DNA from 3 places in the Bradyrhizobium sp. 1(2017) genome. Region 1 is predicted to be linked to each of the others. Evidence: predicted binding sites of a transcription regulator. Region 1 holds the regulator's gene; each other region holds the start of a gene.
The links. The regulator PhoB, encoded in region 1, activates phosphate uptake and scavenging genes when phosphate is short. The targets are predictions, from matches to a motif close to TGTCATNNANCTGTCAT.

Region 1 (7,262 bases):
GCATCGCCTATCGTGCCGCGCGTTCAGGCCTCATCACCGGCGTGCTGCTGGCGACGGCCCGCGTCGCGGGCGAGACCGCGCCGCTGTTGTTCACGGCGCTGTCGAACCAGTTCTTCAGTCTCGGCCTGAACAAGACGATGGCGAACCTGCCGGTCACCATCAATAACTTCGTGCAGAGCCCCTACGAATATTGGAAGCAACTCGCCTGGAGCGGCGCGCTGCTCATTACCCTGACCGTGCTTGCCTTGAACATTGGCGCGCGCATCCTTGGCGCCGAGAGGACCGCAAAATGAGTGAAATGTCTGTTTCCGTAAGTGCGCCGACCGTTCATCCCGGCTCGCAGCCGCTGCCCGAGGCCCCTGCCAAGGTCACCGTGCGCAATCTCAATTTCTATTACGGCGAGCATCACGCGCTGAAGAACATCAATCTGACGCTCGGCACCAACCGCGTCACGGCCTTCATCGGCCCATCGGGCTGCGGCAAGTCGACCCTGCTGCGCATCTTCAACCGGATGTACGATCTCTATCCGGGCCAGCGCGCCGCCGGCCAGCTTTTGCTCGACCAGACCAACATCCTCGATCCCAAGCTGGACCTCAATCTGCTGCGCGCCCGTGTCGGCATGGTGTTCCAGAAGCCGACGCCGTTCCCGATGACGATCTACGAGAACATCGCCTTCGGCATCCGCCTCTACGAGAAGATCTCGAAGTCGGAGATGGACGACCGCGTCGAGAAGGCGCTGCGCGGCGGCGCGTTGTGGAACGAGGTCAAGGACAAGCTCAACGCCTCCGGCCTGTCGCTCTCCGGCGGCCAGCAACAGCGCCTCTGCATTGCCCGCACGGTCGCGGTGCGGCCCGAGGTGATCCTGTTCGACGAGCCCTGCTCGGCGCTCGATCCGATCTCGACTGCCAAGGTCGAGGAGCTGATCCAGGAATTGTCCGAGAATTACACGATCGCGATCGTCACCCACAACATGCAGCAGGCGGCACGCGTCTCCGACAAGACCGCCTTCATGTATCTGGGCGAGCTGATCGAGTTCGACGACACCAGCAAGATCTTCACGTCGCCGACCGATCGGCGCACGCAGGATTACATCACCGGCCGGTTCGGCTGAGGAGACGGGACATGGGTTCTGAACATACCGCAAAGGCCTTCGACACCGACCTCCAGGAGCTCACCCGCCTGGTCGCAGAGATGGGCGGCATCGCCGAGCGCATGATCGTCGATTCCGTCGACGCGCTGATCCGCCGCGATGTCGCGCTCGGCCAGCGCGTCGTCACCATCGACGCCGAGCTCGATGCGCTGCAGAAGCGCATCGAGGAGCGCGCCGTGCTCACCATCGCCCGGCGCCAGCCGATGGCGGTGGATTTGCGCGAGATCGTCGGCGCCATGCGCGTCGCGACCGATCTCGAGCGCATCGGCGACCTCGCCAAGAACATGGGCAAGCGCGTCGCGGCGCTGGAGACGGACTTCCATCCGCTGAAACTGTTCCGCGGCCTCGAGCACATGACCGATCTCGTGCAGCAGCAGGTCAAGTCGGTGCTGGACGCCTATGCCGCGCACGACCTGCCGGCGGCGATGGCGGTGTGGAAGGGCGACGAGGAAGTCGATGCCATCTGCACCTCGCTGTTCCGCGAGCTCCTCACCTACATGATGGAGGATCCGCGCAACATTTCGTTCTGCATCCATCTGATGTTCTGCGCCAAGAATATCGAGCGGATCGGCGATCACGCCACCAACATCGCCGAGACCGTGTTCTACATGATCGAGGGGCAGGCGATCACCGACAAGCGGCCGAAGGGCGACATGACGACCTTCGCCACGACGGTCCCGAATACCTGATTGCTTAAGGAGCGACGACCACATGGGCGCACGCATTATGGTGGTTGAAGACGAGGAAGCTCTCACCGAGCTTCTGCGTTACAACCTCGAAGGCGACGGCTATGACGTGGAGACGGTGATGCGCGGCGACGACGCCGACACCCGCCTCAAGGAACACATCCCCGATCTGATCGTGCTCGACTGGATGCTGCCGGGGCTATCGGGCATCGAGCTGTGCCGGCGGTTGCGCACCCGTCCCGAGACCAAGCAGCTTCCTATCATCATGCTCACCGCGCGTGGCGAGGAGAGCGAGCGGGTGCGGGGGCTCGCGACCGGCGCCGACGACTACATCGTCAAGCCGTTCTCGGTGCCGGAGCTGCTGGCGCGCGTGAAGGGCCTTCTGCGGCGGGCAAGCCCGGAGCGGCTGGCCACCGTGCTCGCCTATGGCGACATCGAGCTCGACCGCGACAAGCGCCGCGTGGCGCGCTCGGGCCGGCCGATCGATCTCGGCCCGACCGAATATCGCCTGCTTGAGTTCTTCCTGGAGCATCCCGGCCGCGTGTTCTCGCGCGAGCAGCTGCTCGACAGCGTCTGGGGCCGCGACATCTACATCGACGAACGCACCGTCGACGTCCACATCGGCCGCCTGCGCAAGCTGCTCAATCTCGGCCGCGAGCAGGACCCGATCCGCACCGTTCGCGGCGCAGGCTATGCGCTCGATGATCGGTTCGCGAAGGCCGAGCAGACGTAAGGTTTACGAGCTTTTGGTTGGCAGCTGTGTCCACAATCTCAGCTGTCGTCCCGGGGCGCGCGCTGCGCGAGCCCGGGACCCACAACCACAGGACGTGGCTTGACGAAGACTCGGAGTGACCATCTCGCGCAACAATTGCGCGCCTTGTGGTTATGGATCCCCGCGTTCGCGGGGATGGCACCGAGGAGTTGGAGCCGTCATCGTGTGACGGCTGCAGTCTTGTCGATCAGAGAATTGCTCTAACTCACCGCGTGCTCGGCTTGGCCGGTGCACGCCGGCGATCGGCGGCCGGCTGATAGGCGACGCGCGAGTGCTGGGCGCAGTAGGGCAGGCCGGACAACGCCTTGCCGCCGCAGAAGAAGAAGTCCGGGCTCGAGGGATCGCCGACCGGCCAGTGGCAGGTCGCCTCGTTCAATTCCAGCAGCGACAGCCGCTGGCTCATCGGCACCACGTTGTCGTAGGTGACGGGCTCGGCCTCAACCTCGACCTCGAAGGCTTGGGCCAGCGCGGTGTTGCCGCGCGAGATCGGACGGGTCACTCGCATCATATGCTGCGCCGGGCGCGCCTTGCGCGGCCGGGGCGCGGCAGACGACGGACTCTTGGCGCGGCCGGACAGGCCGAGCCTGTGGACTTTGCCGATCACGGCATTGCGGGTCACATTGCCGAGCTCGGCCGCGATCTGGCTGGCCGAAAGTCCGGCCTCCCAGAGCTTTTTCAGCTGCTCGACGCGATCGTCGGACCAGGTCAAAACCGTCATTGCACCCTTTCCCTCGCTGCCAGGCCAGCCATCCTGGGGCCTCACAGCGAATGCCTAAGCCTTGAAAAACCCGTGCCGCCAGAATCCCTTAAGGCTCGCCGGGCGCGTGACTAACGCCCGAACGTTTACGCCGGTACATGAGGACTCTTGGGATCAGAACCGCTGCACGAGATGTCGTATCTGACAGGCCAAACGCTACAATATGGCGTGACTCCCGCGCAAGAGTCCGCCGACTCGCTTCCACATGTTCCGTGGTGAAAACCCCGCAAAATCGGCACCGCAAGACTACGGATTCAGCGTTTCGCCAGGCTTTCCGGGCGGCATTGACACCCGTCTTGCCAGGCATAAGATAGTGACGCGTGCCGCCCTTAAAAGGCGGCACGTTTCGTTTTCCGGACCGGTCGATGGTGCGCTGCGCAAGGCATGCCAGGCAGGTCTCAACGTCCAAATTCAACATCCAAGTGATGATCATGACCAACAGCGCCGCGCCGCATCTGCTTCCCGTTTTTGCCAGGGCCGACCTTGGTTTCGAGCGCGGCGAGGGCTGCTGGCTGATTGCGACCAATGGCGATCGCTATCTCGATTTCACGTCGGGTGTTGCGGTGAACGCGCTCGGCCATTGTCATCCGGCGCTGGTCAAGGCCTTGCAGGAGCAGGCGACGAAGCTCTGGCACATGTCGAACCTGTTCCAGAGCCCGGACGGCGAGAAGCTCGCTGCGCGTCTGTGCCATGAGAGCTTTGCCGACTTCGTTTTCTTCTGCAATTCCGGTGCGGAGGCGCTGGAAGGTGTGGTCAAGCTGGTCCGCCATCATCACTTCTCCAAGGGCCATCCGGAACGTTATCGCATCATCACCTTCGAAGGCGCCTTCCACGGCCGCACGCTGGCAACGCTGGCCGCGACGGGATCCGCAAAATATCTCGAAGGTTTCGGCCCGCCGATGGACGGCTTCGACCAGGTCGCGCACGGCGATATCGAGGCCGTGAAGAAAGCGATCGGTCCGCAGACAGCCGGCATCCTGATCGAGCCGATCCAGGGCGAGGGCGGCGTGCGTTCGTCAACGCCGGCCTTCCTCAAAGCGCTGCGCCAGCTTTGCGACGAGAAGGGCTTGCTGCTCGCCTTCGACGAGGTCCAGACCGGCATGGGCCGCACCGGCGATCTCTTTGCCTATAGGCGCACAGGCGTCACGCCTGACGTGATGTCGCTGGCCAAAGCGCTTGGCGGCGGCTTCCCGATCGGCGCGGTGCTGGCGACCGCTGAGGCGGCTTCCGGCATGGGTCCCGGCTCGCACGGTTCGACCTTCGGCGGCAATCCGCTCGCGATATCGGCTGCGAACGCCGTGCTCGACGTCATGCTCAAGCCCGGCTTCTTCGATCACGTGCAGAAGATGTCGCTGTTGCTGAAGCAGAAGCTCGCCTCCGTGATCGATCGTCATCCCGATGTCGTCAGCGAAGTCCGCGGCGAGGGTCTCCTGATCGGTATCAAGGCGGTGGTGCCGTCGGGCGATCTCGTCGCCGCCTTGCGCAACGAAAAGCTGCTCACCGTCGGCGCCGGCGACAATGTCGTGCGCTTCCTGCCGCCTCTGATCGTCACCGAGGCCGAGATCGAGGACAGCGTCGGGCGGCTCGAGCGTGCCTGCGCAGCGATCTCGTCCAGTCAGACCAAGCGGGCGGCAAGCTGATGAGCAACTCGCCGAAACACTTCCTCGACATCAACGAGCTCCCGTTGTCGGAGCTCAAGCGCATGCTCGCCGCATCCTCCGCCATGAAGGCGAAGCAGAAGGCGCACCAGCCGGTCCGGCCGCTCGAAGGCAAGACGCTGGCGATGATCTTCGAGCGCCCCTCGACGCGGACGCGGGTGTCGTTCGATGTGGCCATGCGCCAGCTCGGCGGCGAGCCGATCATGCTCACCGGCGCCGAGATGCAGCTCGGTCGCGGCGAGACCATCGCCGACACCGCGCGTGTGCTGTCGCGCTATGTCGACGCCATCATGATCCGCATCCTTAATCACGAGGCGCTGCTGGAGCTTGCTGCCCATGCGACCGTGCCCGTCATCAACGGCCTGACGCGGCGCTCGCATCCCTGCCAGGTGATGGCCGACCTCATGACCTACGAGGAGCATCGCGGCCCCATCGAGGGCAAGACGGTGGCCTGGACCGGCGACGACAACAACGTGCTGGCATCCTGGGCTCACGCCGCCGAGCGCTTCAAGTTCCAGCTTAATGTCGCGACGCCGCCGGAGCTCGCCCCCAAGAAGGTGATGCGCGACTGGATCAAGGCGACCAACGCGCCGATCGTGCTCGGCTCCGATCCCGAGGCCGCCGTGAAGGGCGCCGATTGCGTCGTCACCGATACCTGGGTGTCGATGGGCGACAAGGAAGGCGAGCATCGTCACAACGTGCTCAAGCCCTATCAGGTCAATTCCAAGCTGATGTCGCTGGCCAAGCCCGACGCGCTGTTCATGCACTGCCTGCCCGCTCATCGCGGCGAGGAGGTCACGGACGAAGTGATCGACGGCCCGCAATCGGTCGTGTTCGACGAGGCAGAAAACCGTCTGCACGCGCAGAAGGGCATTCTGGCCTGGTGCTTTGACGCGGTGAAGTGATCTCGGTGGTGGGGCTGCGTCGCCGGCCCCATTATCCGCTGTCGTCCCGGACAAGCGCCGCACAGCGGCGCGCCGATCCGGGACCCATAGCCACAGGCAGTCGTGTGGCGAAGACTCGGAGTTGTCATCGCCAGCGATAACATGGTCCTGTGGCTATGGGTCCCGGGCTCGCGCGTTGCGCGCCCCGGGACGACACTGAGTTTGAGGCCGCGCCACGCCCCCTTCCAATCCCCCACCTCCGACCCCAGATAGAGCGCCATGGTTTCCCAATCTCCTGACATGAAAACCGGGCTGGAAGGCCCGGTTCGCGCACCATCAGCGGTTCCGATCGATGACGCCGTGCTGCCCTACGAGGTCGATGCGCTCGACGTGCGCGGTCGCCTGGTGCGGCTTGGCCCTGCGCTCGACGAGATCCTGACCAAGCACGATTATCCCGCGCCCGTCGGCAAGCTGCTCGGTGAGGCCATCGTGCTGACGACGCTGCTCGGCTCGGCGCTGAAATTCGAGGGGCGCTTCATTCTTCAAGCCCAGACCGACGGTCCGGTGTCGTTCCTGGTCGTCGATTACACGGCGCCGGATCGCTTGCGTGCCTACGCGCGCTACGATGCCGCGCGGCTTGGAGACGTCAGGGATTCCGGCGCGCTGCTCGGCCGCGGCCATCTCGCCATGACCATCGACCAGGGCCCCGACATGAGTCGCTACCAGGGCCTGGTTGCGCTCGACGGCGGCGGTCTGGAAGAGGCTGCCCACGAATATTTCCTGCGCTCCGAGCAGATCCCGACGCGCGTGCGCCTTGCGGTCGGCGAGGAATGGCGCTCGAGCGACGGCGGCAAGCATCGCTGGCGTGCCGGCGGCATGCTGATGCAGTTTCTGCCGAAGGCGCCGGAGCGCGCGCGGCAGGCCGATCTGCATCCCGGTGACGCGCCCGAAGGCACCGAGGTGCACAGCGTCGCTGAAGACGACGCCTGGGTCGAGGCGCGTTCGCTGATCGAGACGGTCGAGGACGTCGAGTTGATCGATCCCGAGCTGTCCGGCGAGCGGCTGTTGTTCCGTCTGTTTCACGAGCGCGGCGTGCGCGTGTTCAACCCGCTGTCGCTGAGGGCGCAATGCTCCTGCTCGCGGGATGCGGTTGCCGCCATGCTCAAGAGCTTCTCGTCCGACGACCGCGCCGCGATGGTCAAGGACGACAAGGTCGTGGTGACCTGCGAGTTCTGCAGCTCGGTCTATCAGTTCACGCCGGATGAAGCGGGCGTCGAGGACGCGTAAACCTATCGTCCGTCATTGCGAGGAGCCCTTGCGACGAAGCAATCCAGACTGTCTCGACGGAGGGATTC
Region 2 (7,262 bases), 1.4 Mb from region 1:
CGCTGGGCTTGCTGGTTGTCGTGCTGCGTCACCTGATCCACCAAACTTTTCTGCCGAACTTGCCGAATCCAAGTTGTCTATGATACTAGACAACTTCATACGGACGCGCCATGACTGTTTCGTGACAAAGATGTGATTTTCGGGCTAGGCTGACCGACGATGAGCATGCAGGACACAGCCTCTTCGGGCGTCGCCTTGTGGCGCCTCGTTGCCGACGGTATCGAGCGCGGCATTGCCGACGGCCGCTTTGCCGCGGGCGACAAGCTGCCGGGCGAGATGGAGATCGCCGAGACGTATCGCGTGAACCGCCACACCGTGCGGCGCGCGCTGGCCGCCCTTGCCGAGCGTGGCCTCGTGCGCGCCGAGCGCGGCAGCGGAACCTATGTCGAGGCGCAGAAGCTGGCCTATCCGCTGCGCTCGCGCACGCGCTTCTCCGAGATCGTCGGCGCCGACGGCCGCGAGCCGCATGGTCGGCTGATTGAGGCGACCAATGACGCCGCGACCCGCGAGCTGGCGCGAGAACTCGGACTGAAGGCCGGCGCGCCCTTGGTGCGGATCGAGGCGATCCGGCTCGCCGACCGCACGCCGATCTGCGTTTCGACCACCTGGCTATCGGCGGAGCTGTTTCCAGACGCAGGTGAGGTGTTCGCCACGACACGCTCGATGACGAAGTTGCTCGAGCATTTTGGCGTCCGCGACTATCGCCGCGGCGCGACACGGATCACGGCCGGCATCGTCGACGCGACCGACGCCGCACGGCTCGATCTCGCGCTGGGGCGCCCGGTCCTGGTGGTCGACGCGACCGACCACGATCTCGACGGCAAGCCGCTCGTGACCAAGCATTCGCGGTTCGCGGCTGAGCGCGTGGAGTTTCTGGTGGAGAACGGGTGAGCCAACCGCAACGGAGGAACGTAGGGTGGGCAAAGGCGCACTTGCGCCGTGCCCACCATATCTTCCCGGCTTCTAAGCAAACGTGGTGGGCACGCTTCGCTTTGCCCACCCTACAGCAGCTGTGATTAGGCCACAGCCCTTCGCCCAATGATGGCAAAGCGCAGCTTGCCCGAGATGAAATCGATCGCGGCGACCGCGACCAGGATCATCAGGATCAGGAACGACACTTTCTGCCATTCCAGCACGCGGATCTGCTCGGCGAGCTGGAGGCCGATGCCGCCGGCACCGACGATGCCGATGATGGTGGCCGAGCGGGTGTTGGATTCGATGAAGTAAAGCACCTGGCCGGCGATGACAGGCAGGACCTGCGGCAACAGGCCGAAGCGGATCTCGTGCAACGCGCTGCCGCCCGAGGCGCGGATGCCTTCGACCTGCTTCTGGTCGGCGCTCTCGATCGCCTCCGAGAACAGTTTTCCGAAGGCGCCGAAATCCGACACCGCGATGGCGAGCACGCCGGCGAAGGGGCCGAGCCCGACCACGTTGATCCACACCAGCGCCCAGATCAGCGTATCGACGCCGCGGATCGAATCGAGGAACCGGCGCACCGGGAAGCGCAGGATGTTCGACGGCACGATGTTGCGCGCGGCGAGCAAGCTGACCGGCAGCGCAAACAGCGCCGCCACCGTCGTGCCGAGCAGCGCGATCGACAACGTCTCGCCCAGAGCCTTCAGATAGACCGGCAGCGAGGAGCCGGGATCGGGCGGGATCATCATCAGGCTGATCCAGCCGAGCTGGCTCAGGCCGGCGAAGAAGCGCGACGGCGAGAAGTCGAGATCGACCAGGCCATAGATCAGGATCGCGAACGCCGCGACGATCATCGCCGGCATTGCCAGCCGCGCCGAGGCCGGCCGGTCGAACACATCGGGGTAGCGCGCGCGGATCTCGCGCGTGTCGACGTCTTGCGGCGTCACGTCCGCGCCTCCATGCCGAACAGGCGGCCGCGCAGCCAGCCGGTGGTGATATCGATGATGAAGACCGTGACGATGATGGTGAGCAGGATCGCGCTGACGTCGGAGTAATAGAACTTGCGGATGGCGACGACGAGCTCCTGGCCGATGCCGCCGGCACCGACGAAGCCCATCACGGAGGCCTCCCGGACATTGATCTCAAAGCGCAGCAGCGCGTAGCTGGCATAACCCGCGGTCACCTGCGGCACCACGGCGAATCGCATGCAGGATAGCCAGCTCGCGCCGGTAGAGCGGATGCCCTCGACCGGCTTCATGTCGGCATTCTCGACGATCTCCGAGAACAGCTTGCCGAGCGCACCGGTGGAATGGATCGCGATCGCCAGCACGCCCGCCATCGGACCGAGCCCGAAGGCGATGACGAAGACCAGCGCGAAGACGATGCCGGGAACGGTGCGGGCGAATTCGAGCAGGCGCCGCACGACGAAGCGCAACCAGGGCGCGGGTGAGGTGTTGTCGGCCGCGAAGAAGTTGAGGATAAAGGCAAGGGTTGCGCCGATCAGCGTGCCGACATAGGAGATCAGCAGCGTCTCGCCCAGCATCTTCAGCCATTTGCGCCAGCCCCACAGCCATTCGCCGACATCGGTCCAGACCCGTTGGCCGCTGTCGAGCGTGAGGATGCGATCGAAATAGCTGACGAAATTGCCGAAATAGGTGAACAGCGTGCGCAGGTTCACCTCGGCGCCGACCGCGGCGAGAGCCAGCGCGGCGGCAAAGATTACGGCTCCCAGCAGGAGGCGCCATCGCCTGCGTGCGACCGCCTGGCGATAGGCGGCGTTGAGCGCGGCAAGCTGCTGCTCGGGAAGAATCGAAACCGCGACGGTCATCTTGTCAGGAATTGGCCCGTAGAAAAGAGAAGGAGCCGGGTCCATCGACCCGGCTCCAGTTGCCTCGCCCTGAGATCAGGACGCCTTCTTCTTGCGGAGCGCGTCGACGAACTTGATCAGCTCGATCGTGCCGTCCCAGTCCTTGGTGGTCGCGGCATGGAAGCCCTTCTTCTGGCCGTCGGAGAGACGGTCGAACGCCGCCTTGTCCTTGGCCGGCGCGTCGAAGAACGCCTTCGCGATGGCGGCCTTGGCGTCTTCCGGCAGGTCGGAGTTGTAGGCATAGGGGCCGTTGATGATCGGCGCCGACTTGTGGATGATGCGGAAATCGTCCTTCTTCATCGCCGATCCGTCGGCATTCTTCAGCATGCCCTTGGTCAGCATCTGCGCCAGCGTGGAATCGTCGTCGCTGGTCCACTGGTTGGCGGCGACGTCGACCGTGCCCTGCGAGAGCGCGAGCATCGCGTTCTCATGGCTGCCGGTGAAGACGACCTTGCTGAAATAGGTGTCGGCGTCGTGGATGCCCATCTTGTCGAGCTCGAAGCGCGGCACGTTGTTGCCGGAGGTCGAGTTCGGGTCGACGAGGCCGAGGTTCTTGCCCTTGAGGTCGTCGACCTTCTTGTAGGCGCTGCTCGCCTTGACGAAGAACACCGAGTAATAGCCGGTCGAGCCGTCGGCGTTGATGTCGTTGGCGAAGGCGTCGGTCTTGACGCCGGTCAGGCGGGCGCGGGCGAACGAGGCCGAGCCATAGCTCGCGATCTGGATGTTGCCGGCGCGCTGGCCTTCGATGACGGCGGCGTAGTCGTTGGCGATGCGCAGCGTGACCTTCACGCCCAGTTCCTTGGAGAGATAGCTCACAAACGGCGCCCAGCGCTCGGTGACGCCGGATGCGTTCTCGGCGGGGACGACCGCGAAGGTCAGCTCGGGATATTTGGCCTTCCAGTCGTTTGCCGAGGCGGAGGCGGTGAAAGCGAGCGCAGCGGCGCCGGCGAGGACTAGTCTGCGAGTGATCATGATACCCTCTTCCTCATCAGTTGGGGTCGGTGACGCAAAAACTTGCAACTCAACAGGCGCGGCTCAGGCGGCCGCCGCCGTTCCAAGTGCCGGAACGCCCTCGGGCGCCGGGACAGGCCCACCGCCCACGACGTCGGCGGCTTCGAGATCGTAGAGATCGCGCGCCACGCGGTCGGTCAGCGCGGACGGCGCTCCGTCGAACACCACGCGGCCCGCGGCCATGCCGATCAGGCGGTCGCAATAAGTGCGCGCCAGATCCAGCGAATGCAGATTGCAGAGCACGGTGATGCCGAAATGCTTGTTGATCCGCAGCAGCGCATCCATCACGATCTTGGTGTTGCGCGGATCGAGCGAGGCGATCGGCTCGTCGGCGAGGATGATGTCGGGCTGCTGCACCAGGGCGCGCGCGATCGCGACGCGCTGCTGCTGACCGCCCGAGAGCTGGTCGGCGCGCTGAGCGGCGAGCGAGGCGATGTCGAACTGCTCCAGCGCCGACATTGCCAGCGCCTTGTCCTGCTCGGGCCAGATCTGCGACAGCGAGCGCCAGGCCGGCATCGTGGCGAGCCGCCCCATCAGGACGTTGGTGAGAACATCGAGCCGGCCGACCAGGTTGAACTGCTGGAAGATCATCGCCGAGCGCGCCCGCCACTGGCGCAGCTCCTTGCCGCGCAGCGCGGTGACGTCGAGGCCGTCGAACAGGATCTTGCCCTGGGTCGGCGTCACCAGGCGGTTGATGGTCCGGAGCAGCGTCGATTTGCCGGCTCCGGAACGGCCGATGACACCGACGAAGCCGCCGGGAGAGATTTGAAACGAAGCGTCGTCCACCGCGGCTTTTGCGCCAAAGCGGCACGTCAGACCTTCCACCACCAGCATGCAGAGCTCCAGAATAGCTGGGCCCACCAGCTAACGCCGGCGCTTGACACTTGTGTGACACGGCGATTGCGGTGCGGCGATCCTGCACACCTCCTCCACTGTCATCATCTTGTCATGACATCGTCATCAAGCCGCTCGAAGAGAAACGCCCGCCCTTGATTACGGATGCAACATGGCCGGCAAGACGCTCTCGGTGCAACCGACCATCGATCCCACAGCGAAGCTGCACGATATCAAGCTCGGCGCCTACACCGAGGTCGGCGCGCGCACCATCCTGAACGAAGTCACGATGGGCGACTACTCCTATGTCGTGAATGATGCGCAGATCACCTACACCACCATCGGAAAATTCTGCTCGATCGCGGCGATGACGCGCATCAATCCGGGCAATCATCCGATGCATCGCGCGACCCAGGCGCATTTCACCTACCGCTCCAGCGCCTATTTCGAAGGCGAGAGCGACGACGCTGAATTCTTCGACTGGCGGCGCCAGCATCACGTCCATATCGGGCACGACGTCTGGATCGGTCATGGCGCGATCGTGCTGCCGGGCCGCAGCATCGGCACCGGCGCGGTGATCGCGGCCGGCGCCATCGTCACCAAGGACGTGCCGGCCTACACCATCGTCGCCGGCAATCCGGCCCGCATCGTGCGGCGGCGGTTCTCCGAGGAGATCTCCGGACGGCTCGCGAAGCTTGCCTGGTGGGATTGGGATCACGACAAATTGCGCGAGGCGCTGCCCGATTTCCGCAAGCTCGGGATTGAAGATTTCCTGGCGACATACGAAGCACGGGCGAGCTCCACAACCAGCAAACGAAACGCGGTCGCGTGACAGACATATTCCTCGAAGGCGGCCGGACCCTGATCGGCACCGAGCTCGTCGAAACCTCGCTGCTCGTGTCCGGAACGGACATCGCGCAGGTCGATGCCTCTCGCGGCCGCACGCGGCTCGCGATCGATGCGCGCAACCTGCTCGTGCTGCCCGGTATCGTCGATCTGCATGGCGATGCCTTCGAGCGGCAAATGATGCCGCGCGCCGGCGTCGACTTTCCGATCGACGTCGCGCTCGCCGACAGTGACCGTCAGGCCATCAGCAACGGCATCACCACCGTCTTCCATGCCACGACCTGCTCTTGGGAGCCGGGCCTGCGCAGCGCCGACAATGCGCGCGGCCTGATGGAGGCGATCGAGCGGCAGCGCCCGCAATTCGCCGCCGACACCCGCTTCCACCTGCGCCACGAGACCTACAATCTCGACGCCGAGAGCGACATCAGCCAGTGGCTCTCCGACGGCCGTGTCGACCTGTTCGCCTTCAACGACCACATGGACGGTACCGTTGCCGACATGGCCAAGCCCCGCAAGCGCAACCGCATGGTCGAGCGCACCGGCCTTTCGAGCGAGGATTTCGATCGGCTGGTCGACCGCGTGGTCTCGCGCGCTGACGAGGTAACCGCTTCCGTGTCGCGGCTGGCCGCGGCGGCGCGCACGGCCGAGGTGCGGATGCTTTCGCACGACGATGCGACGCCGGCGATGCGCCAGGAGTTTCGCGAGCTCGGCGCATTGATCGCGGAGTTTCCGATCAACGAGGAGACGGCGCGCGCGGCGGCAAGTCATGGCGACGCCATCGTCTACGGCGCGCCCAACGTCGTGCGCGGCGGCAGCCACACCGGCTGGACCAGGGCGGCGGACATGATCGCCAAGGGCCTCTGCTCGGTGCTGGCGTCGGACTATTACTATCCTGCACAGCTGCTCGCCGCATTCCGCCTCGCCGCCGACGATGTGCTGCCGCTGACGGAAGCCTGGAACCTGGTGTCGGCCGGTCCAGCGCGTGCCACCGGCCTCGCAGATCGCGGCGTGCTCGCCGAGGGACGCCGTGCCGACATCCTGCTGGTCGACGACAGCGTATCGCTGCGGCCGCGGCTCATCGCGGTGATATCAGGCGGCAAGCTCGTGCATCTCACCGATGCGACACGGCTGCTCAGCGCGGCGGCAGCGCCGCGCGAGGCTGTCGTCGCGGCATAAACCGGTTATGCTCGGGCCATGATTCCCCGCTACGCGATCTATTTTGCAGCAGACAGCGACAGCGTGCTCTCCCGCTTCGGCGCCGAGTTGCTCGGCTACGATGCCTATCGCGGCGACGAGCTGCCGTTTCCGCGCCAGGCACTGGAAGTCGCGCCGGACTGGCGCGATATCAGCGCCGATCCCCGCAAATACGGCTTTCACGCCACGCTGAAGGCGCCAATGGCGCTCGCGTCCGGCAGAACGGAAGCCGAGCTCACGGCGGCCTGCGCGGTTTTCGCCGGGACGGCGCGACCGATCCCGGTCATCCGTCCGGTCGTCGATTCCATCAGCGGCTTCATCGCCGTCATTCCGGCCGAGCCGGTCGATGCGCTCCAGGGGCTCGCCGCCGATTGCGTCCGCGATTTCGACTCGTTCCGTGCTGCACTGACGGCGGAAGACCGTGCACGGCGCAGACCCGAGAAGCTCACCGAACGGCAGCGCGGCCATCTCGACCGCTGGGGCTATCCCTATGTGATGGAAGAATTCCGCTTCCACATGACCCTCACCGGCCGACTGGATTCAGAGCGCCGCGGACCCATCCTTCAGATGCTGCGGACCCGGTTTGCGTCGCTTC
Region 3 (7,262 bases), 460 kb from region 1:
CCGCGGTGCCGAGGCCCGCAGCATGGCCCAGGACACCACGCCGGAGCCGGCCGAGGCCGAAGAGATGGTCTCGCTCGAGGAGGCCGATGCCGAGGAGAACACCGGCAAGGTCAAGGCCGTCGTGCCCGAATCCGAGGACGACATCGAGGTCGACGAGACCATCGACGACGACGATGACGATGATTCGACCTTCATCGCGGACGAGGAAGAGGGCGATGAGGACGTGACCGACATCATTGGTGATGTCGGAGGCGATGAAGAGACTTGAGATCAGCCCTGATCTGTGAAAAAGGGTGCACCGCGCGAGTCGCCTGAGGCGCTCGCGGGCCGGGATGGATCCCCCAGGATCCTCCCCTCTGGACTTAGGGGCCATAGCTCAGCTGGGAGAGCGCTTGCATGGCATGCAAGAGGTCGGCGGTTCGATCCCGCCTGGCTCCACCAGCCTTCGCTCGCTTCGCGAGCTACGGCTCGGCAAGCCCTGGGGAAGTCCCTCGTAGCGAAGTGAGCGAAGGCTGCAGCGGCGTAGCCCGAAGGGCGAAGCCGGGCTTCACCAGATTGAATGCGGATGTAAGCTCCTCCCTCGACAACTGGGGAGCGTGCCGTGAAATACGTCTACATCCTCGAGAGCCTCGACACCCTGCACTTTTATGTGGGCATCACCGACGACCTGCGCGCCCGACTGGCAAAGCACAACGCTGGCGAGGTGCCCCACACTTCCAAGTACGGGCCTTGGCGCCTGAAGACCTACGTTGCGTTCAGCAACGAGCAGCAGGCCGTCGCCTTCGAGAAGTATCTGAAGTCCGCGTCGGGCCGCGCCTTTGCCAAGAAGCGCCTCTAACCCCTACTCCCCGATCACCGCATTCAGCCGGTCGCGCAGCGCGACGATCTCATCCTTCATCGCGACCAGCTCCGACACCGAGCAGTCCGACGCCGCCAGGATCGACTGCGGCACGGCCCGCGCCTTGTCCTTCAGCGCGTGGCCCTGTGACGTCAGCGCGATCAGCACCTGGCGCTCGTCCTCGCTGGAGCGGGTGCGCTTGACGAGATGGGCTGCCTCGAGCCGCTTGAGCAGCGGCGTCAGCGTGCCCGAATCCAGAAACAATCTTTCGCCGATGTCCTTGACCGGCACGTCGTCGCGCTCCCAAAGCACCAGCATGACCAGATATTGCGGATAGGTCAGCCCGAGCCGGTCGAGCAGCGGCTTGTAGACGCGGTTGAAGGCGTGCGCGGCCGAATAGACCGCGAAGCAGATCTGGTTGTCGAGCCGCAGCGGAGCGTCCGCTGCCGATGGTTTCCGGGCCATGGAGAATCTCACGGGTTTGCCGCATTGTGGGCCCGGGCGGCCGCATATTCAATTGCGAACAATTAAATGTGAGGCCCCATAAATTAGATTGCGCGCAATCTAATTGTCTGCGATAGAGATCGCGCCCACCCAACCCCCAGGGAGACGAAAATGTCCGTGAACGTGCTCTACAAGACCAGTGCCAAGGCGACCGGCGGCCGCGACGGCCATGCTGCAACCCTCGACGGCGCGCTCGACGTCAAGCTGACCACGCCGAAGGAGCTCGGCGGCGGAGGCGGCGCCGGCAACAATCCCGAGCAGCTGTTTGCGGCCGGGTATGCCGCCTGCTTCATCGGCGCGATGAAGTTCGTGTCCTCGCAGGGCGGCCCCAAGGTTCCGGCCGACGCCTCCGTGACCTCGACCGTCGGCATCGGCCCGCGCTCGGAGGGCGGCTTCGGTCTCGACATCGATCTCGCCGTCTCGCTGCCGGGCCTTGCCCGCACTGAAGCCGAGGCGCTGGTCGAGAAGGCGCACCAGGTGTGCCCGTACTCCAACGCCACGCGCGGCAATGTCGACGTTCGCCTGACGGTCGTCTGATCGAAGTGCGGATTGGCCAGCCCGAGATCCCCCTCGGGCCGGCCGTTCAATCTGATTTCGGACTTCCCGGGATCGCGCCGCAGCGGCGCATACGCCCCTACCCGCGGGGCCATTGCTGGCGCGCATGAACCTCGCTAGGCCTGTGCTCAAATATCGACACAGAGGAAGCGAAGGCATGAGTTCTGAAGCCGCCACAGGTGCCATGAGCGGACTGCGCGTCATCGATCTCACGCGCGTGCTCGGCGGTCCCTATTGCACCCAGATCCTCGCCGACCACGGCGCCGACGTGATCAAGGTCGAGCCGCCCGCGGGCGACGAGGTGCGTGAATGGGGCCCTCCCTTCCACGAGGAGGACGCGGCCTATTTCATCGGCATCAACCGCAACAAGCGCTCGATCGGCCTCGACCTCGCCTCCGAGGGCGGCCGCGCCGTGCTGCTCAAGATGCTGGAGACCGCCGACGTCCTGATCGAGAATTTCAAGCCGGGCACGCTGGAGAAATGGGGCATCGGCAACGAAGTCCTCAGCAAGAAATTCCCGCGCCTCGTGCATTGCCGGATCTGCGGCTTCGGCGCCGACGGCCCCCGCGGCGGCAATCCGGGCTATGACGCCATCATCCAGGCCATGACCGGCATGATCGCGGCGACCGGCTCGCCCGAAAGCGGGCCGATGCGGATCGGCGTGCCGCTGGTCGACATCACCACCGGCCTCTATGCGGCGATCGGCATCCTGATGGCGCTGTCGGAGCGGCAGCGTTCGGGCCAGGGCCAGTTCCTGGAGACGACGCTGTACGAGACCGGCCTTGCCATCATGCATCCGCACACCGCGAACTACTTCATGCATGGCAAGCCGCCCTCGCTCACCGGCAACGAGCACCCGAACCTCGTGCCCTACGCGATCTTCCCGACCAAGACCGACGACATCTTCATCGGCGTCGGCAATGACGGTACCTTCCGCAAGCTCGCCAAGGAGATCGGCAAGGCGGAGCTCGGCACCGATCCGCGCTTTGCCCGCAACAAGGACCGCATCGCCAATCGCGAGGCGCTACGCGCCGAGCTCGCCGCCGTGTTCAGCCAGCACGAGGCCGAGCCGCTGTGCAACCGCCTGCTCGCGGCGGGCCTGCCTGCAGGTCCCGTGCAGAAGATCGACCAGGCGCTGACCAATCCGCACACGATCGCGCGCGGCGATATTATCGAGAAGGACTGGTACAAGGGCGTGGCCTCGCCGATCCGGCTCGACCGCAGCAAGCCGAGCCTGCGCCGCCTGCCGCCGAAATTCAGCCAGCACTCGGCGGAGGTGCTCGGCGAGTTCGGCTACTCCAAGGCCGAGATCGACGCGATGGTCGAAAAGGGCACGGTCTGCGGTCCCGAGCGCAAGCGCTAGCGGTCCCCCGGCCTTCTTCAACCGACATCCAATGCCGCACTGCGGCGCGGGCACTCAGGTGCACCGCGAACGGAAACGATTGCCGGCGGCGCATTCGCCTATTTTCCGGCTTTCCTTTTCCAGCGCTTGCCGCTTTCGTTTCGGCCGCTTACACAGTCATGTGAACGTCATATGGCGCTGCTAGCGCAAGCGCTCCTTTAGTGACGGGCAAGGGAGGTTTTCTTGATGGCTCTTCGACATTTTGGTGCGGCTGCCGCACTTGCAATCACGGTTGGCGTATCGGCTTCGCCGGCGCTGGCGGTGACCGAGATCCAGTGGTGGCATGCGATGACCGGCGCGAACAACGACGTCATCGTCAAGCTCGCGACCGACTTCAACGCCTCGCAGAGCGACTACAAGGTGATCCCGACCTACAAGGGCAACTATCCCGATACGATGAACGCCGGCATCGCGGCGTTCCGCGCCGGCAACGCGCCGCACATCATGCAGGTGTTCGAGGTCGGTACCGCGACCATGATGGCCGCGACCGGCGCCGTGAAACCCGTCTACAAGCTGATGGCCGAGACCGGCGAGAAGTTCGATCCGAAGGCCTATCTGCCCGCGATCACCGGCTACTACTCGACCTCGAAGGGCGAGATGCTGTCCTTCCCCTTCAACTCGTCGTCGACCGTCATGTGGGTCAATCTCGACGAGCTGAAGAAGGCCAATCTCGAGATCCCGAAGACCTGGCCCCAGGTGTTCGACGCCGCCAAGAAGCTCCATGACAACGGCCATGCCACCTGCGGCTTCTCCAATTCCTGGATCACCTGGGTCAATCTCGAGCAGCTCTCCGCCTGGCACAACGTGCCGCTGGCGAGCAAGGCCAACGGCCTCGACGGCTTCGACACCGTGCTCGAGTTCAACGGCCCGCTCCAGGTCAAGCACCTCGAAAAGCTGGTCGAGCTCCAGAAGGACAAGACCTACGACTATGCCGGCCGCACCAACACCGGCGAAGGCCGCTTCACCTCGGGCGAATGCCCGCTCTACCTGACCTCCTCGGCGTTCTTCGGCAACGTCAAGGCGCAGGCCAAGTTCGCCTTCACCGCGGTGCCGATGCCCTATTATCCCGACGTGAAGGGCGCACCGCAGAACTCGATCATCGGCGGCGCCTCGCTCTGGGTGATGGGCGGCAAGTCGGCCGACGAGTACAAGGGCGTCGCCAAGTTCCTCACCTTCCTCTCCGACACCGATCGTCAGGTCTACATCCACAAGGCTTCGGGCTATCTGCCGATCACCAAGGCCGCCTATGAGAAGGCCAAGGCGGAAGGCTTCTACAAGGATCAGCCCTATCTCGAGACCCCGCTGCTCGAGCTGACCAACAAGGAGCCGACCGAGAATTCCCGCGGCCTGCGCCTCGGCAACATGGTGCAGCTGCGCGACGTCTGGTCGGAAGAGATCGAGCAGGCACTCGCCGGCAAGAAGACCGCCAAGCAGGCGCTCGATGCCGCCGTCGAGCGCGGCAACACGATGCTGCGCCAGTTCGAAAAGACCGCAGTGAAGTAAGGCGACCGACGGCAGGCCGGGACACCGGCCTGCCGTTCCTGCGGGCACCATGCAAAAGCAAGCCATCTTCCAGTCAAAGCTGTTGCCCTATGCGCTGGTTGCGCCGCAGCTCGCGATCGTCCTGATTTTCTTCTACTGGCCGGCCCTGCAGGCCGTGATCCAGTCCTTCCTGCTGCAGGACGCGTTCGGCCTGTCGACGAGCTTCGTCTGGTTCGAGAATTATATCGAGCTCATGCAGGACAGCGCCTATTTCGAGGCGATCGTCCGGACCTTCTTCTTCTCGTTCGCGATTGCGGTGTCGTCGCTGTCGTTTGCGCTGCTGCTCGCCGTGATGGCTGACAAGCCGCTGCGCGGCTCGATGCTGTATCGGACGTTGCTGATCTGGCCCTATGCGGTGGCGCCGCCCGTCGTCGGCGTGCTCTGGATCTTCATGCTGCACCCCTCGCTGGGGGTGCTCTCGCGGTACTTGCGCGCTCTGGGCATCGACTGGAATCCGCTGCTCGACGGCGACCAGGCCGCTGCGCTGATCATCCTCGCCGCCGCCTGGAAGCAGATCTCCTACAACTTCCTGTTCTTCCTCGCCGGCCTGCAGAGCATCCCGCGAAGCGTGCTCGAGGCGGCCGCGATCGACGGCGCGCGCCCGATGCGAAGGTTCTGGACCGTGACCTTCCCGCTGCTGTCGCCGACCATCTTCTTCCTTCTGGTCGTCAACATCGTCTACGCCTTCTTCGACACGTTCGGCATCATCGACACCATGACCCGCGGCGGTCCCGGCAAGTCGACGGAGACGCTGGTCTACAAGGTCTATTCCGACGGCCTGCTCGGCGGCAATCTCGGCAGCTCGGCGGCGCAATCGGTGATCCTGATGATCATGGTCATCGTGCTGACGGGAATCCAGTTCCGCTTCGTCGAACGCAAGGTGACCTACTGATGGTCGAGCAAGAAGGCATCAGGCGCTACATTGCCCACATCATCCTCTGGATCGGGATCGCGATCGTCGCGTTCCCCGTCTACATCGCGATCGTCGCCTCCACCCAGGAGAACGCGCTGATCGCGAACGGGCAGATGTCGCTGCTACCGGGCGGGCATTTCTTCGAGACCTACTACCAGACCATCTTCGTCGGCACGAGCGGCTCGACCCGCGAGCCGGTCGGCAACATGATGCTGAACTCGCTGGTGATGGCGCTCTTGATCGCGATCGGCAAGATCGCGATCTCGATCATCTCGGCCTATGCGATCGTGTATTTCCGCTTTCCGTTCCGGATGGCGATCTTCTGGCTGATCTTCATCACCCTGATGCTGCCGGTCGAGGTGCGCATCTATCCGACCTACAAGATCGTCGCCGATCTGCACATGCTCGACAGCTACGCCGGCCTGTCGCTGCCGCTGATCGCCTCGGCCACCGCGACGCTGCTGTTCCGCCAGTTCTTCATGACGGTGCCGGACGAGCTCCTGGAAGCCTCGCGCATCGACGGCGCCGGTCCCTTCCGCTTCTTCTGGGATACGCTGCTGCCGCTGTCGCGCACCAACATGGCCGCGCTGTTCGTGATCCTGTTCATCCTCGGCTGGAATCAATATCTCTGGCCGCTGCTGATCACCACGCGCGACGACATGCAGACCATCCAGATCGGCATCCGCAAGATGATCACCACCACCGACGCGCTGACCGAATGGCCGATCGTGATGGCAACCGCCGTGCTGGCCATGCTGCCGCCGGTGTTCGTCGTCGTCGCCATGCAGAAGCTGTTCGTGCGCGGATTGGTCGAGACGGAAAAGTAGGTTCTTCCAAGTGAGTTTTCATGGCTAACGTCACCCTGCGCAACGTCCGCAAGACCTATCCCGGCGGCTTCGAGGCCATCAAGGGTGTCGACGTCGATGTCGGCGACGGCCAGTTCTGCGTGCTGGTCGGCCCCTCCGGCTGCGGCAAGTCCACGCTGCTGCGCATGGTCGCGGGACTGGAGACCGTCACCGGCGGCGAGATCGACATCGGCGGCCGCGTCGTCAACCAGGTCGAGCCGGCCGACCGCGACATCGCGATGGTGTTCCAGAACTACGCGCTCTATCCGCATATGAGCGTCTACAACAACATGGCCTATGGCCTGCGCAACCGCGGCATGGCGGAAGCCGAGATCAAGACCCGCGTCGAGGAAGCCGCGCGCGTGCTCGAGCTGTCGGCCATGCTGGAGCGCAAGCCGCGCCAGCTCTCCGGCGGCCAGCGCCAGCGCGTCGCCATGGGCCGCGCCATCGTGCGCCAGCCGAAGGTGTTTCTGTTCGACGAGCCGCTCTCCAATCTCGACGCCAAGCTGCGCATCGCGATGCGCGTCGAGATCCGCAAATTGCAGCGCCGCCTCAACACCACGTCGATCTACGTCACGCACGACCAGCTCGAGGCGATGACGCTCGCCGACATTCTCGTCGTGATGAATGGCGGCGAGGTCGAGCAGGTCGGCAATCCCCTGG

Region 2: a site for PhoB is predicted at 4,727-4,743, ahead of phnC (phosphonate ABC transporter ATP-binding protein). Genes of this name have one in related genera too.
Region 3: a site for PhoB is predicted at 3,415-3,431, ahead of ugpB (sn-glycerol-3-phosphate ABC transporter substrate-binding protein UgpB). Genes of this name have one in related genera too.

Annotation. Positions count from the first base shown of each region.
Region 1 covers NZ_CP050022.2:7,509,286-7,516,547, reverse strand. Annotated here, with positions in the region: gene pstA (phosphate ABC transporter permease PstA) at 1-293, shown strand, start outside; gene pstB (phosphate ABC transporter ATP-binding protein PstB) at 290-1,111, shown strand; gene phoU (phosphate signaling complex protein PhoU) at 1,123-1,839, shown strand; gene phoB (phosphate regulon transcriptional regulator PhoB) at 1,862-2,569, shown strand; gene HAP40_RS35625 (GcrA family cell cycle regulator) at 2,814-3,326, opposite strand; gene HAP40_RS35620 (aspartate aminotransferase family protein) at 3,797-5,005, shown strand; gene argF (ornithine carbamoyltransferase) at 5,005-5,928, shown strand; gene HAP40_RS35610 (Hsp33 family molecular chaperone) at 6,187-7,194, shown strand.
Region 2 covers NZ_CP050022.2:1,021,005-1,028,266, reverse strand. Annotated here, with positions in the region: gene phnG (phosphonate C-P lyase system protein PhnG) at 1-41, opposite strand, end outside; gene phnF (phosphonate metabolism transcriptional regulator PhnF) at 160-891, shown strand; gene phnE (phosphonate ABC transporter, permease protein PhnE) at 1,017-1,862, opposite strand; gene phnE (phosphonate ABC transporter, permease protein PhnE) at 1,859-2,743, opposite strand; gene phnD (phosphonate ABC transporter substrate-binding protein) at 2,819-3,754, opposite strand; gene phnC (phosphonate ABC transporter ATP-binding protein) at 3,818-4,627, opposite strand; gene HAP40_RS04760 (chloramphenicol acetyltransferase) at 4,800-5,459, shown strand; gene HAP40_RS04755 (alpha-D-ribose 1-methylphosphonate 5-triphosphate diphosphatase) at 5,456-6,649, shown strand; gene HAP40_RS04750 (DUF1045 domain-containing protein) at 6,668-7,262, shown strand, end outside.
Region 3 covers NZ_CP050022.2:113,134-120,395, forward strand. Annotated here, with positions in the region: gene HAP40_RS00480 (TIGR02300 family protein) at 1-268, shown strand, start outside; tRNA gene HAP40_RS00485 (tRNA-Ala) at 366-441, shown strand; gene HAP40_RS00490 (GIY-YIG nuclease family protein) at 602-838, shown strand; gene HAP40_RS00495 (MarR family winged helix-turn-helix transcriptional regulator) at 842-1,303, opposite strand; gene HAP40_RS00500 (organic hydroperoxide resistance protein) at 1,454-1,879, shown strand; gene HAP40_RS00505 (CaiB/BaiF CoA transferase family protein) at 2,055-3,260, shown strand; gene ugpB (sn-glycerol-3-phosphate ABC transporter substrate-binding protein UgpB) at 3,486-4,802, shown strand; gene ugpA (sn-glycerol-3-phosphate ABC transporter permease UgpA) at 4,852-5,733, shown strand; gene ugpE (sn-glycerol-3-phosphate ABC transporter permease UgpE) at 5,733-6,581, shown strand; gene HAP40_RS00525 (sn-glycerol-3-phosphate import ATP-binding protein UgpC) at 6,602-7,262, shown strand, end outside.